DNA from 3 places in the Kitasatospora sp. NPDC029367 genome. Region 3 is predicted to be linked to each of the others. Evidence: riboswitches for the same ligand, from Rfam matches in the RefSeq annotation. Region 3 holds a riboswitch; each other region holds the start of a gene.
What was found. A riboswitch is a leader RNA that binds a small molecule or an ion and turns the genes downstream of it on or off. The one in region 3 is predicted to bind cyclic di-AMP.
Positions count from the first base shown of each region.

Region 1: it holds a riboswitch for cyclic di-AMP, as region 3 does, so the genes downstream of both, ACZ4W5_RS27425 (transglycosylase family protein) here and ACZ4W5_RS02155 (transglycosylase family protein) in region 3, are expected to answer to the same signal.
Region 2: it holds a riboswitch for cyclic di-AMP, as region 3 does, so the genes downstream of both, ACZ4W5_RS01315 (glycoside hydrolase family 16 protein) here and ACZ4W5_RS02155 (transglycosylase family protein) in region 3, are expected to answer to the same signal.

Region 1 is NZ_JBVHYH010000060.1:5,146-8,808, forward strand. It holds gene eno (phosphopyruvate hydratase) at 1-497, opposite strand, end outside; gene ACZ4W5_RS27425 (transglycosylase family protein) at 767-1,549, opposite strand; cyclic di-AMP (ydaO/yuaA leader) riboswitch at 1,551-1,721, opposite strand; gene ACZ4W5_RS27430 (cytochrome P450 family protein) at 1,932-3,248, opposite strand; gene ACZ4W5_RS27435 (SDR family NAD(P)-dependent oxidoreductase) at 3,551-3,663, shown strand, end outside.
Region 2 is NZ_JBVHYH010000001.1:279,061-282,723, reverse strand. It holds gene ACZ4W5_RS01320 (hypothetical protein) at 72-716, shown strand; gene ACZ4W5_RS01315 (glycoside hydrolase family 16 protein) at 891-2,207, opposite strand; cyclic di-AMP (ydaO/yuaA leader) riboswitch at 2,208-2,373, opposite strand; gene ACZ4W5_RS01310 (phenolic acid decarboxylase) at 2,780-3,115, shown strand; gene ACZ4W5_RS01305 (alpha/beta hydrolase) at 3,236-3,663, opposite strand, start outside.
Region 3 is NZ_JBVHYH010000001.1:480,596-484,258, reverse strand. It holds gene ACZ4W5_RS02165 (DUF397 domain-containing protein) at 1-113, opposite strand, end outside; gene ACZ4W5_RS02160 (sirohydrochlorin chelatase family protein) at 672-1,619, shown strand; cyclic di-AMP (ydaO/yuaA leader) riboswitch at 2,126-2,288, shown strand; gene ACZ4W5_RS02155 (transglycosylase family protein) at 2,296-3,597, shown strand.

The DNA of each region.
Region 1 (3,663 bases), on a different contig from region 3:
ATGAACTCCTGGATGTCGACGTTGGAGTCCGCGTGCGAGCCGCCGTTGAGGATGTTCATCATCGGGACCGGCAGGACGTGCGCGTTCGGGCCGCCCAGGTAGCGGAACAGCGGCAGGTCGCTGGCCTCGGAGGCGGCGTGCGCGACGGCCAGCGAGACGCCCAGGATGGCGTTGGCGCCGAGCGAGGACTTGTCCGGGGTGGCGTCCAGGTCGAGCATGGCCTGGTCGATCAGGCGCTGCTCGGTGGCGTCGTAGCCGACCAGCTCGGGGCCGATCTGCTCGATGACGGCCAGGACGGCCTTCTCCACGCCCTTGCCGAAGTAGCGGTTCTTGTCGCCGTCGCGCAGTTCGAGCGCCTCGAAGGCGCCGGTCGAGGCACCCGACGGAACAGCGGCACGACCCGTGCTGCCGTCGTCGAGGCCGACCTCGACCTCGACCGTGGGGTTGCCGCGGGAGTCGAGGATTTCACGGGCTACGACGACATCGATGGACGGCACGAAGCATCTCCTTGCGGAAGCAGGGTCCGGCTGCGGGTGGTGCCGTCGGCCGGACGATTGCGGAGTCGTTACGACCAGAGCCTAACCGCCCGGGCTCCCGGGGCCACGTCGGCCTGGGCTGCGTCTCACCGTGTGGCCCGGCTACCCACCGGTAGTTCACCTGCTCGTCCCGGCGCGTCCCACCGGGGCGGGCGGACACGGACGTAGGGGGCCGCCGGGCGCGGCCCCCTACCTGTCCAGCGTGTCGTCCGCCGTGGAAGCGGTCCGGCTCAGCCCAGGTGCAGGACCTGGCCGGGCACGATCAGGTCCGGGTTGCCGCCGACCGTGCCGCGGTTGCCGTCGTACAGCGCCTGCCAGCCACCGGACACGCCCTGGGCGGTGGCGATGCCCGACAGGGTGTCGCCGTCCCGGACGGTGTAGTCGTGGCCGGTCGTGGCGGCCGGGGCCTGGGCGGCCCGCGGGGCGGCGTGCTTGGGGGCGTACTGCTGCGCCGACGGGTCGGCGGGCTTCTCGGCCTGCTTCGGCGCGGCGTGCTTCGGCGCGTACTGCTGGACCGGCTTCGACTGGGCGGGCTTCGCGGCGGCCTTGGGGGCCTGCTGCTTGGGCGCCTGCTGCTGGGCCTGCTGCTTCTGCGGCTTGACGTCCGAGGAGGTGTCCACCTCGGCCGGGGCGCCGCCCTTGCTCAGGCCGGCCTTCTTGGAGCAGACCGGCCAGGCGCCGGGGCCCTGCGAGGCGAGGACCTTCTCGGCGACCGCGATCTGCTGCGCCTTGCTGGCCTGGTTGGCCTGCGCCGCGTACGCGGTGCCGCCGTACGCCTTCCAGGTGCTGGGGGTGAACTGGAGGCCGCCGGAGAAGCCGTTGCCGGTGTTGATGCTCCAGTTGCCGCCGCTCTCGCACTGGGCGACGGAGTCCCAGACGGAGGCCGGGGCGGCGGAGGCACCGGTGGCGGTGAGGAGCGGCAGTGCGAGTCCGACGCCGGCCACACCTGCGACGGCGATGGCCTTCTCGGCCTGGGTGCGACGACGATGACGGCCAGTTCCAACGAACAGCATGAAGGTCCCTCTCCGCACGCCTGCGAGGTGAGCTGTCGGGTTCGGACCGGGAGGTGGCCCGGCCGCCGTCTGCGGAATCGATTCCGCGCGGGCGGCTTCACCCCGAGCCGTGGAGGAACGGCAACAAACCTGGTTCCCCCGCCCCTGCCCAGGGTTCTGGTCGGTTTCCCGTGACGCGGCGGGCAGGATTCGGCGTCCCGCGCACGAGGTCCGCAGCTGCGAACTCCACGGAGACTAGACAGATCCTCAGACGAATCACAAGCTCATATCACCGACATCACACCAGAATTACGGCCCGTGTTCGATCGCCTACCAACGGCGGGTCTTTGTCCGGTTTGATGGGCGTTCATACCGCCGTTGGTGGCCGGTTCCGGATGCCTCGTCAGCGTGTCGCCGGCTCAGGAAGGCCGTGCGGCGACCTGAGCTCCGGACTGAATTCGACCGGAAGTTCGCGCAATCCACGCATGATCAGGCCACCCCGCCAGCGCAGATTCTCCGGGCTTTCGGCCAGTCGCAGATCGGGCAGCCGGGAAAGCAGTGTGGCCAGCGCGGACCGCCCCTCCAGCCGGGCCAGCGGGGCGCCGATGCAGTAGTGGATGCCGTGCCCGAACCCCAGGTGGGGGTTGTCGCTCCGGGCCAGGTCGAGGGTGTTCTCGTCCGAGAACCTGGCCGGATCGCGGTCCGCCGCCGCCAGCACCACCAGCACCGGATCCCCGACCGGGATCTCCACCCCGCCGATGGTCAGCGGACGGGTCGCGAACCGCCAGGTCGCCAGCTCCACCGGCCCGTCGTAGCGCAGGAGTTCCTCGATCCCGGTCTCCAGCAGCGCGGTCTCGCCGCGGGCCACCGACTCCTGCAGCAGGGCCCGCTGGCCGGGATTGCGCAGCAGCGCGTACGTGCCGTTGCCGATCAGGTTCACCGTCGTCTCGAACCCGGCGAAGAGGAGGATGAAGGCCATCGCGGCGGCCTCGTTCTCGGTCAGGTGCTCGCCGTGGTCGCTCGCCCGGATCAGGCCGGAGATCAGGTCGTCCCCGAGGTCCGCCCGCTTGCGGTGGATCAGCTCCAGCAGGTACGCCCGCATCCGCTTCACCGCCCGCCCCACACCACCGCGTTGGCCGCCCGCCTGGCCCGGCTTGGTGTGGCGCAGCATCATTCCGGCCCAGTCGCGGAAGTCGTCCTGGTCCTCGGCCGGCACGCCCAGCATGTCGCAGATCGCGTAGATGGGGAGCGGGAACGCGAACTCGTGGATCAGGTCCGCCGAACCGCGCTGCGCGAAGCCGTCGATCAGCCGGTCGGTCAGCTGCTGGACCCGCGGCTCGAACTCGGCCACCCGGCGCGGGGTGAACGCCTTCGCCACCAGGCGGCGCAGCCGGGTGTGGTCCGGCGGGTCGATGTTCAGCAGGTGGGTCATCAGGTCCGCCTGCCGCTCCCCCGGGATGCCCACCCGGCCGGTGCGGTGCGCCTGCTCGCTGTGGTGCGCCGGGTTCTTCGACAGCCGGCTGTCCGCGAGCGCCTGCCGGGCGTCCGCGTAGCGCGTCACCAGCCAGGCCTCCACCCCGCTCGGCAGCTTGGTGCGGTGCACCGGCGCGTGCTCGCGCAGCCAGGCGTAGGCGGGGTACGGGTCGGCGGCGAACTCCCAGGTGAAGAGCTGCGGGTCGGGCTGGGCGGCGGGCTGGGCGCCCTCGGGCTGAGCTGGCATGGGTCGACCGTAACCGCTGGACCGGACGGGCCCGGACCACCGGCGGACGTGCCCCCGCGACCGGCCGGAGGTCACCGCGGCGCGAACCGTCCGTGACCGGCGCGTGAGCGGGGCGCCGACACTCCGTGGACGGCTCGTGGACGCCGGGTGGACAGGCCTTGGCCAGCTCTTGGCCGGGCGGCAGGCGTGAGCCTGGTCACCTGCGGGGTAATCCCTGTTGCGGAGGGTCAGGACGTGCCTACGATCCTCCGAAGTACGCGCGGGCGCCGGTGCGGTGCCGCCCGCAGGGAGGAGCTGGACCAATGACGGTCAGCGGAGCAGTCGTCGTCATCGCGGTACTCGCGGGCGGTTCGGGGGCCGACCTCGCCCGCCGGTTCGCCGCGGCCGATGCCGCCGGGATGCTGATCGCCGACAC
Region 2 (3,663 bases), 200 kb from region 3:
CTCGGACACCCTGGGGCGGACGCGGCCCGCGACGGCGCGGGCCGCCGGAGCACGGGAACAGGGTGAACGGCGTGGCACAGCACGGAGCACGGGGCGGCGCGGGGCGCACGGGATTCGGCCGGATCGGACGGGTCGGCCGGGCCGGATGGGGCGGCCGGATCGGATGGGGCGCGGCGGTGACGGCGGGCTGCGCGGCAGCCGCACTGGCCGCCGGCCCGTCCTGGGCGGTGCGGCACCCGGTGCCACGCCCGGACCTGGGGGTCGTCGCGCCGGGTGCGCCCGAGGCGTCCACACTGCCGGCCGTGGTCGCCAAGCCGTCCACATCGCACCTGGAGGTGGTCCGGATCGACCCGGACCCGGCGTCGCCCGGCGGCACCACCACCATCCACGCCTTCGTCGCCAACGCGGGCCCGGACACCACCGCGTCCCCGTTCACGGTGACGGTCACCCTCCCGAACGGGGTGACCGCGGACCCCCCGTTCTACCCCACGGACTGTGAGGTCGTCGCACGCGGCAGGCAGGTGCGCTGCGTCTTCGGCCCCGGGCTGAAGGAGGGACGCAGCGCGACCGCCCTCGTCCCGGTCCTGCTCTCCCCCGATCTGCCGCCCGGGGTCCTGGCGGGCGGCTCGGTCGAGGTGCGCAGCGCGGACGACCCGGGGGGCATCCGCCACCGGGAGCCGTTCGACATCCGGGTCGTCGAGACGACCGAGGGCTGACGGCCGGATCGCCCCACCGGTCACCGGCCGCCGGCGAGCGGCTGCCGGATCCCGGTGACCGGTGGGGCGGGCTCGTGGTTACCGGTACACGTGGTCACCGGTACACGTGGTCACCGGTACAGGTGGTTACCGGTAGACGTGGTCACCGGCAGACGTGGTCACCGGCAGACGCGGTCACCGGTAGACGCGGACGTAGTCGGCGGCCATGGTGATCGGGGCGTTCCCCTGCGGCGCCGGGTGGTACTTGCCGGCGCTCACCGAGAGGTTGAGGATCAGGTACGCCGAGAAGTTGGCCCCGACACCCTTGCCGTCCGAGAACACCTTGACGCCGTTGACGTACCAGTCCACCGAGTTGGCGCCGTAGTAGGTGCCGATGGTCACCCACTGGTCGGCGGCGACGGCGCTCGCATCGGTGTAGTAGTCGGGGTTGCCGGGGTTGACGTGGTTGGTCAGCTCCAGCAGGTTCGGGTTGTCGGGGTGGTACTCGAAGGAGTCGATCTCCCCGTTGCCGTTCTTCCAGGTCCACAGGGCGGGCCAGGCGCCGGTGCCGGCGGGCAGCTTGACCCGGGTCTCGGCGTAGTCGCCGGTCTTGACCTGGAAGCCCTCGGCGGAGCCCTCGGTGGTCAGGAAGCCGGTGTTCCAGGACTGCTTGCCGTTCTCCAGGGTGGGGCCGCCCGGGGCGGCGGTGAACGTGGCGACGCCGTTCCCGACGGTGACGTTGTTCTTGTTCAGCCAGTCGAGCTTGTTGTCGTCCGGGTTGTGGTTCCCGTACTTGTACGAGGTGCTCTTGTCACCGACCCAGCGCTGGCCCCAGTTGATCGGGCCGTTGAACTCGTCGGACCAGGTCAGCGACTTGCCCGCGATCGGGGAGGACGGCGCCGAGGTCGTCGGGGTGGCCGTGGCGGTCGGGGTGCTGGTCGGGGTCGGGGTCGCGGTGGGGGTCGCGGTCGGCTTCGCGGTGGGGGTCGCCGTGGGGGTCGCGGTGGGGGTCGCCGTCGGGGACGGGGCCGGCGTGGGCGTACCCGTGGCCGAGACCACCAGCTGCTGCGAGGGCAGGTTGTGCCACGCGCCGCCGAGGTCCTGCCAGAAGCCGAACTGGGTGTACGTCCCGGCGGCCAGGGTGCGGGCGGCGCTGGTGTAGTTGAATCCGCCGGGGCAGATCTGCACGTTGCTCGCGTTGCCCGGGAAGTCCAGGTTGGTGCCGCGCGCGTCACGGACGCCGACGCCGACGGTCTTGGCGGTGAAGCAGGACGAGGAGTGCAGGGCCAGCGAGGCGGTGCCGGCCTTGCCGGCGACCATGGTGGCGGGGGCGAGCCGGTCCTGGGTGACGGTCGGGCCGGTGGCGGCCTGGGCGCCGGAGACGGACGGCAGGCCGAGCAGGCCGGCGCCGGTGATGGCGAGCGCCCCGGTCGTGGCGAGGGCGGCGTTGCGGCCGCGGTGGGACGGACGGGCGTGGCGGGGCGCGCGACGGCGCCGGGCAGGCTGGTGCATGGGGATCCTCTGCGACGCCTGCGAGGTGAGCTGTCGGATTCGGGCTGCAGTTGCCCGGCCGCCTGTGGAGCGGCTTCACCCCTAGCCGCGACCCGCACGCTGGTGCGTACGGGCCGGGCGCTGACCTTGGTTCCCCCGCTCCCGTCCGCTGTGGTGCTCGGGTACTCGCCGGCGGGTGGACGGGACTCGGCGTCCCGGCGGCGGGGTCCGCGACGGCGGACGACGACTGCAGGCTAGGCAGGCCGTCCGTGGACGGACAACCTGATCAAGCCGGTTGTCGCACAGCTCACAGTGGTGTCGATCAACGACGCTGCGTGGTGGCCGAGTTGATCACCGGAGTCGACGCCGCCCGGTCCCCCCGTCCGGCCCGCCCGGGATGCCGGCCGCACACGGTACGCGGTACGACGGTGGCGGACTGTACCGTGACCGCCACCGTGACAGCCGTGGCGTGGAGCCACCCGTATCCGCCCGGTCGGATAAATTGGAGCCCTGGGATTTTCCACGGTGCACAAGAGCACCGACCAGAGCCGTACGACCCGTCCCCCGTTCCGGAGAAGAGGTTCCGCCCCACCATGACCGCGCCCGCGCCCCTGCCCGCCTTCGCCGGCCGCACCTACGTCTTCCGGGCCGACAACGGCGCGGCCTTCCGCAACTCCTACTCGGCCGACGGCACCCGGCTGCGCTGGGAGGGCCTCGGTGAGTCGGCGGGCCAGTGGGAGGACGTGCGGCTGCACGTCGCCGAGGTCGCACCGGAGATCTACTTCGTCAGCTGGACGGAACAGAGCGGGATCACCGTCAGCCACGTGATGGACCTCAACGCGCTGACCGTACGGGCCTTCTGGACCTTCGAGGGCGAGGGCGGCCGGGTCGGCCAGTTGCACACCGGAACGCTGGAGCGGGTCGCCTGACCGGCGCCGAAACGGACCGCCCCCCCGGGAGCCGCGGCTTCCGGGGGGCGGTGTGTTCCGTGTGTGTTCTGCCCTGTTCCGTGTGTTCTGCGTGTCCTGCGCGTTCCGCGGGCGGCGCCGTCAGACGGTCTGGCCCGGGTGGCCCGGCTGGTTCGGGACCTTGAGGTGCTGGGACAGCCACTCCAGTGAGGACGGCAGCAGGGCGCTCCAGGTCTCGAAGTTGTGGCCGCCGTTCTCGAGCATGCTGTAGGAGACCTTCATCGGGCTCTTCGCGGCGTCGATGAACGCCTCGGTGTCCTGCTTGTAGTTGCCGTCGCCCTTCTTGGTGCCGGCCAGCAGCACGGAGACGTTCGGCTGCGGCAGGTTCTTCAACCGCCACATCAGGTCGGCCTCGTTGCGGCGCTGCTTGCTGCCGCCGAAGAGGTCGCCGGTGGTCGGGTCGTCGGCCGCCTCGTAGTACCCGGAGAGGGACACGGCGGTCGGGAAGACGTCCGGGTGGCGCATGGCCAGCTTGAGCGCGCAGTAGCCACCGGTGGAGTTGCCCATGA
Region 3 (3,663 bases):
TTGCCCTGGGAGTTGCTGTGCCGGCTCTTCTGCCAGACCACCCCCGTGAGCTCGGCGGCGGCCATCCCGTTGTAGGCGTGGTTGGAGCCGTGCGTGTCCTGCGAGTCGTGCATAGAAGTCTCCCGAAGAGCTCCGGAGTTGTCGTCCAGCGCGGCGCCCCGGCACCCGCCGAACGAACGGACCGGCCCCGTACCGGCCCGGCACAACGCCTCACTTGACGCGATGATAGCCGCAGTGCACGTGCATCAGCACGGGACATTGCAGGTGCACGAGGCTTTTCGACGGTCGCCGCGAACTCTTCACGGACCCTTCTCCTGACGGTACGTAAACGGACATAGGCGATTGAATCGACGGTCCGTCCATAACCGGCCGTGAGCGGTTCCCCGCTGAATGTTGATCTTCGAATGCCGGGAGTCGCCCCGCCGTGACCCTCCGTCAGGTCGCCCGGCGACTGTGAGACATCTCACGCCAGACCGGTGCAACGCGCCGCCCCACCGGATACGTCAGGGCAACTGAGGGGCTCCGTACGGGGCTTGGGCGAGGAATGTCCGGATTGTAGGCAATCGCCCCGGACCGGAGCGGCATGAACACGACCCCCGCACCGTGACCACCCGAAACCCGTACGGCAGCCGACTGCAGGCCTGACGGGCAGATGTCCTACGATCTCCGGCATGAGCACCGCAGCCATCCCGGGCGCGCCACTGCCCGTCCGCACTCCAGGCTCCCGTGCGCGGGGGCGCCACCGCCGCCCCGAGCGCCCCGAGATCCGCACCGGCTCGCCGGCCCTGGTGCTCGCCGTACCCGCGACCGCGGGGCCCGAGTCCCGCTCGGTCGTCGCGGAGCTGCTCTCGATCGTCCGCAGCGAGCACGCCGGCGTCCAGGCCGCGGTCGGCTACCTCCCGGCCACCGACGCCGGGGCCGCGGAGCCGCAGGAGCACACCGTCGCGGAGCTGCTGGCGGCGGCCGCCGAGGCCGGACTGCCGACGCCCGTCGTGGTGCCGCTGGTCCCGGGCCCGCACGACTTCCTGACCGGGCTTCACGCCGTCGCCGCCGAGTACGGCGCGACTGTCACCGACGCGCTGGGCCCGCACCCGCTGCTGGCCGAGGCCGTCCACGTCCGGCTGTCCGAGGCCGGGCTGGCGCGGGCCGACCGGGCCCGGCTGTTCGCCATCGCGACCGCCGCGGACGGCGTGGTCCTGACCACCGTCGGCGGCGAGGACGCGGCCGCCGCGGCCGGGATCACCGGCGTGCTGCTGGCCGCCCGACTGGCCGTCCCGGTCGTCGCCGCCGCGCTGGACGTGCCCGGCTCGGTCGCCGCCGCCGTCGGCCACCTCAAGGAGACCGGCTCCGAGCGTCCGGCCCTGGCCCCGCTCGTGATCGGTCCGGAGGCGGACTCGGAGCTGCTCGCCGCGGCCGCCGAGGAGACCGGCTGCCCGTCGGCCGCGCCGCTGGGCGCCTATCCGACGGTCGGCCAGCTGATCGCCTCCACCTACCTGGCCGCCCTGCCGGTGCCGACGGCGGAGGAGCTCGCCGAGGCCGAGGCGGAGGCCGCGGCCACCGTCGGGGCCGAGGGTTCCCGGCGGGCCCACGCGGCCGCCGAAGGGCCCCTGGAGGGCTAGCACGACCCGCTGAACGCCCGTCGGCCGCCACCGGCGGAACCCGCACGGCCCGTACCGCCCATACCGTCGAAAGGGCCCGGAACGACTTCGTTCCGGGCCCTTTCGACGTGCTCCGATTCACCCCACTGGTGAGCTGGGCCGACAATGCGACGCAATGTCCGTTTCCGGTTCATTTGTCGATGAATATCCGACGGGTGGTGAGCACGTTCCCCGGCGCGCGATTCACGGCCGCTCCCCCCCGTACCCCGAGCGTGCGCCCTTTGCGCTCCAACGCTCCGTCACCTCTTTCCTGAGGCGGAGCCAGTTATCAGAATCCGCTGCGATATTGCCGGAAAACGATCATTTACGATCATGAATTACGGGCCGTGCGGCGTTTCCCGCTAAACCGTGATGCGCATCACAGGTATTTGCAGATCTCACTTAAGTCTGCTTAACGTGCTCCCCGTTCGTGACCACACGGACCCAGTTCATCCGCGACGCCGAGTCCTGCCGTCGGATGTCCTGGCAGCGCGAAAACGCATCACGGCAGGAGCGGGGGAACCACAGGTAAGTCGCCCCGGACCGTTCTCCGGAACCGTCCAGGGCTAGGGGTGAAGCCGCGCCCACAGCGCGGCCGGGCAACTCCAGCCCGAATCCGACAGCTCACCTCGCAGGCGTGGGAGAGGACCGCGTCTTCATGCTGCCTTCCAACGGCAACCGCCTGTCCAGCCGCACCCGTCGCGTGATCGCCGCCCTCGGCGTCGCCGGCGTCGGCCTCACCGTCCCCTGCCTCACCACCGGCACCGCGAACGCCGCCTCCGTCGCCACCTGGGACAAGGTCGCCCAGTGCGAGAGCGGCGGCAACTGGAGCATCAACACCGGTAACGGCTTCTACGGCGGCCTCCAGTTCACCTCCAGCACCTGGGCCGCCTTCGGCGGCACCGCCTACGCCCCGCAGGCCAACCAGGCCACCAAGGACCAGCAGATCGCCGTCGCCGAGAAGGTCCTCGCCTCGCAGGGCCCCGGCGCCTGGCCGGTCTGCTCCGTCCAGGCCGGTCTGACCCAGGGCGGCGCCGCAGCCGCCGTCGACACCTCGGCCGGCTCCACCGCCGCCAAGCCCGCCGCCAAGCCGGCCACCCCGAGCAAGCCCGCCGCGAAGCCCGCCAAGCCCGCCGCCCCCGCGCAGGACCAGGCCCAGGCCTCCGGCGACTCCGCGGCCGCCTCCGCCCAGTCCGCCAACAGCACCTGGGCCCAGAAGCGCCAGGCGCAGGCCCAGGCCGGCAGCTACACCGTCGTCGACGGCGACTGGCTGTCCTCGATCGCCGACAAGCACAACATCCAGGGCGGCTGGCAGCGGCTGTACGACCTCAACCGCAGCACCCTGACCGAGGGCCCGGACACCATCTACCCGGGCGAGCAGCTGACCTTCGGTGACGGCGCCTCGGCCCAGGACGACCAGTCCGCCGCCAAGTCCGGCTCGGACTTCACCTGGTTCGACCGCTCGCAGAAGGCCGGCCAGGCCTCGAACGGCGGTGCCGTGAACGCCAAGCCGACCGCCCAGAGCAAGCCGTCCGCCGCCAAGCCCGCGTCGAAGCCGGCCGCCCAGGCGCAGACCCCGGCCGCGGCCCCGGCCGCCACCGGCAGCATGGCCGCCGCGGTCTCCTTCGCCCAGTCGAAGATCGGCCAGGCGTACGTCTACGGCGGCACCGGCAACGGCGGCTGGGACTGCTCCGGCCTGACCCAGGCCGCGCTGCGCGCCGCGGGCATCAACATCCCGCGCGTCGCTGCCGACCAGGCCGCCGCCAGCACCCACGTCTCGCTGGACAGCCTGCAGCCGGGCGACCTGCTGTTCTGGTCCAACAACGGCCAGGACTCCGGCGTCTACCACGTCGCCATCTACATCGGCAACGGCCAGTACGTCGAGGCCGCCAACCCGAGCTCGGGCGTCCGCCTCCAGACCATCGCCAACTGGGCCCCGGACTTCGCCGGCCGGGTCTGAGCGACCGCGAACCGAGCGGCCGCCAACGGCTGACGCCGAAGCCCCGGGGAGAGCGCACCCGCTCCT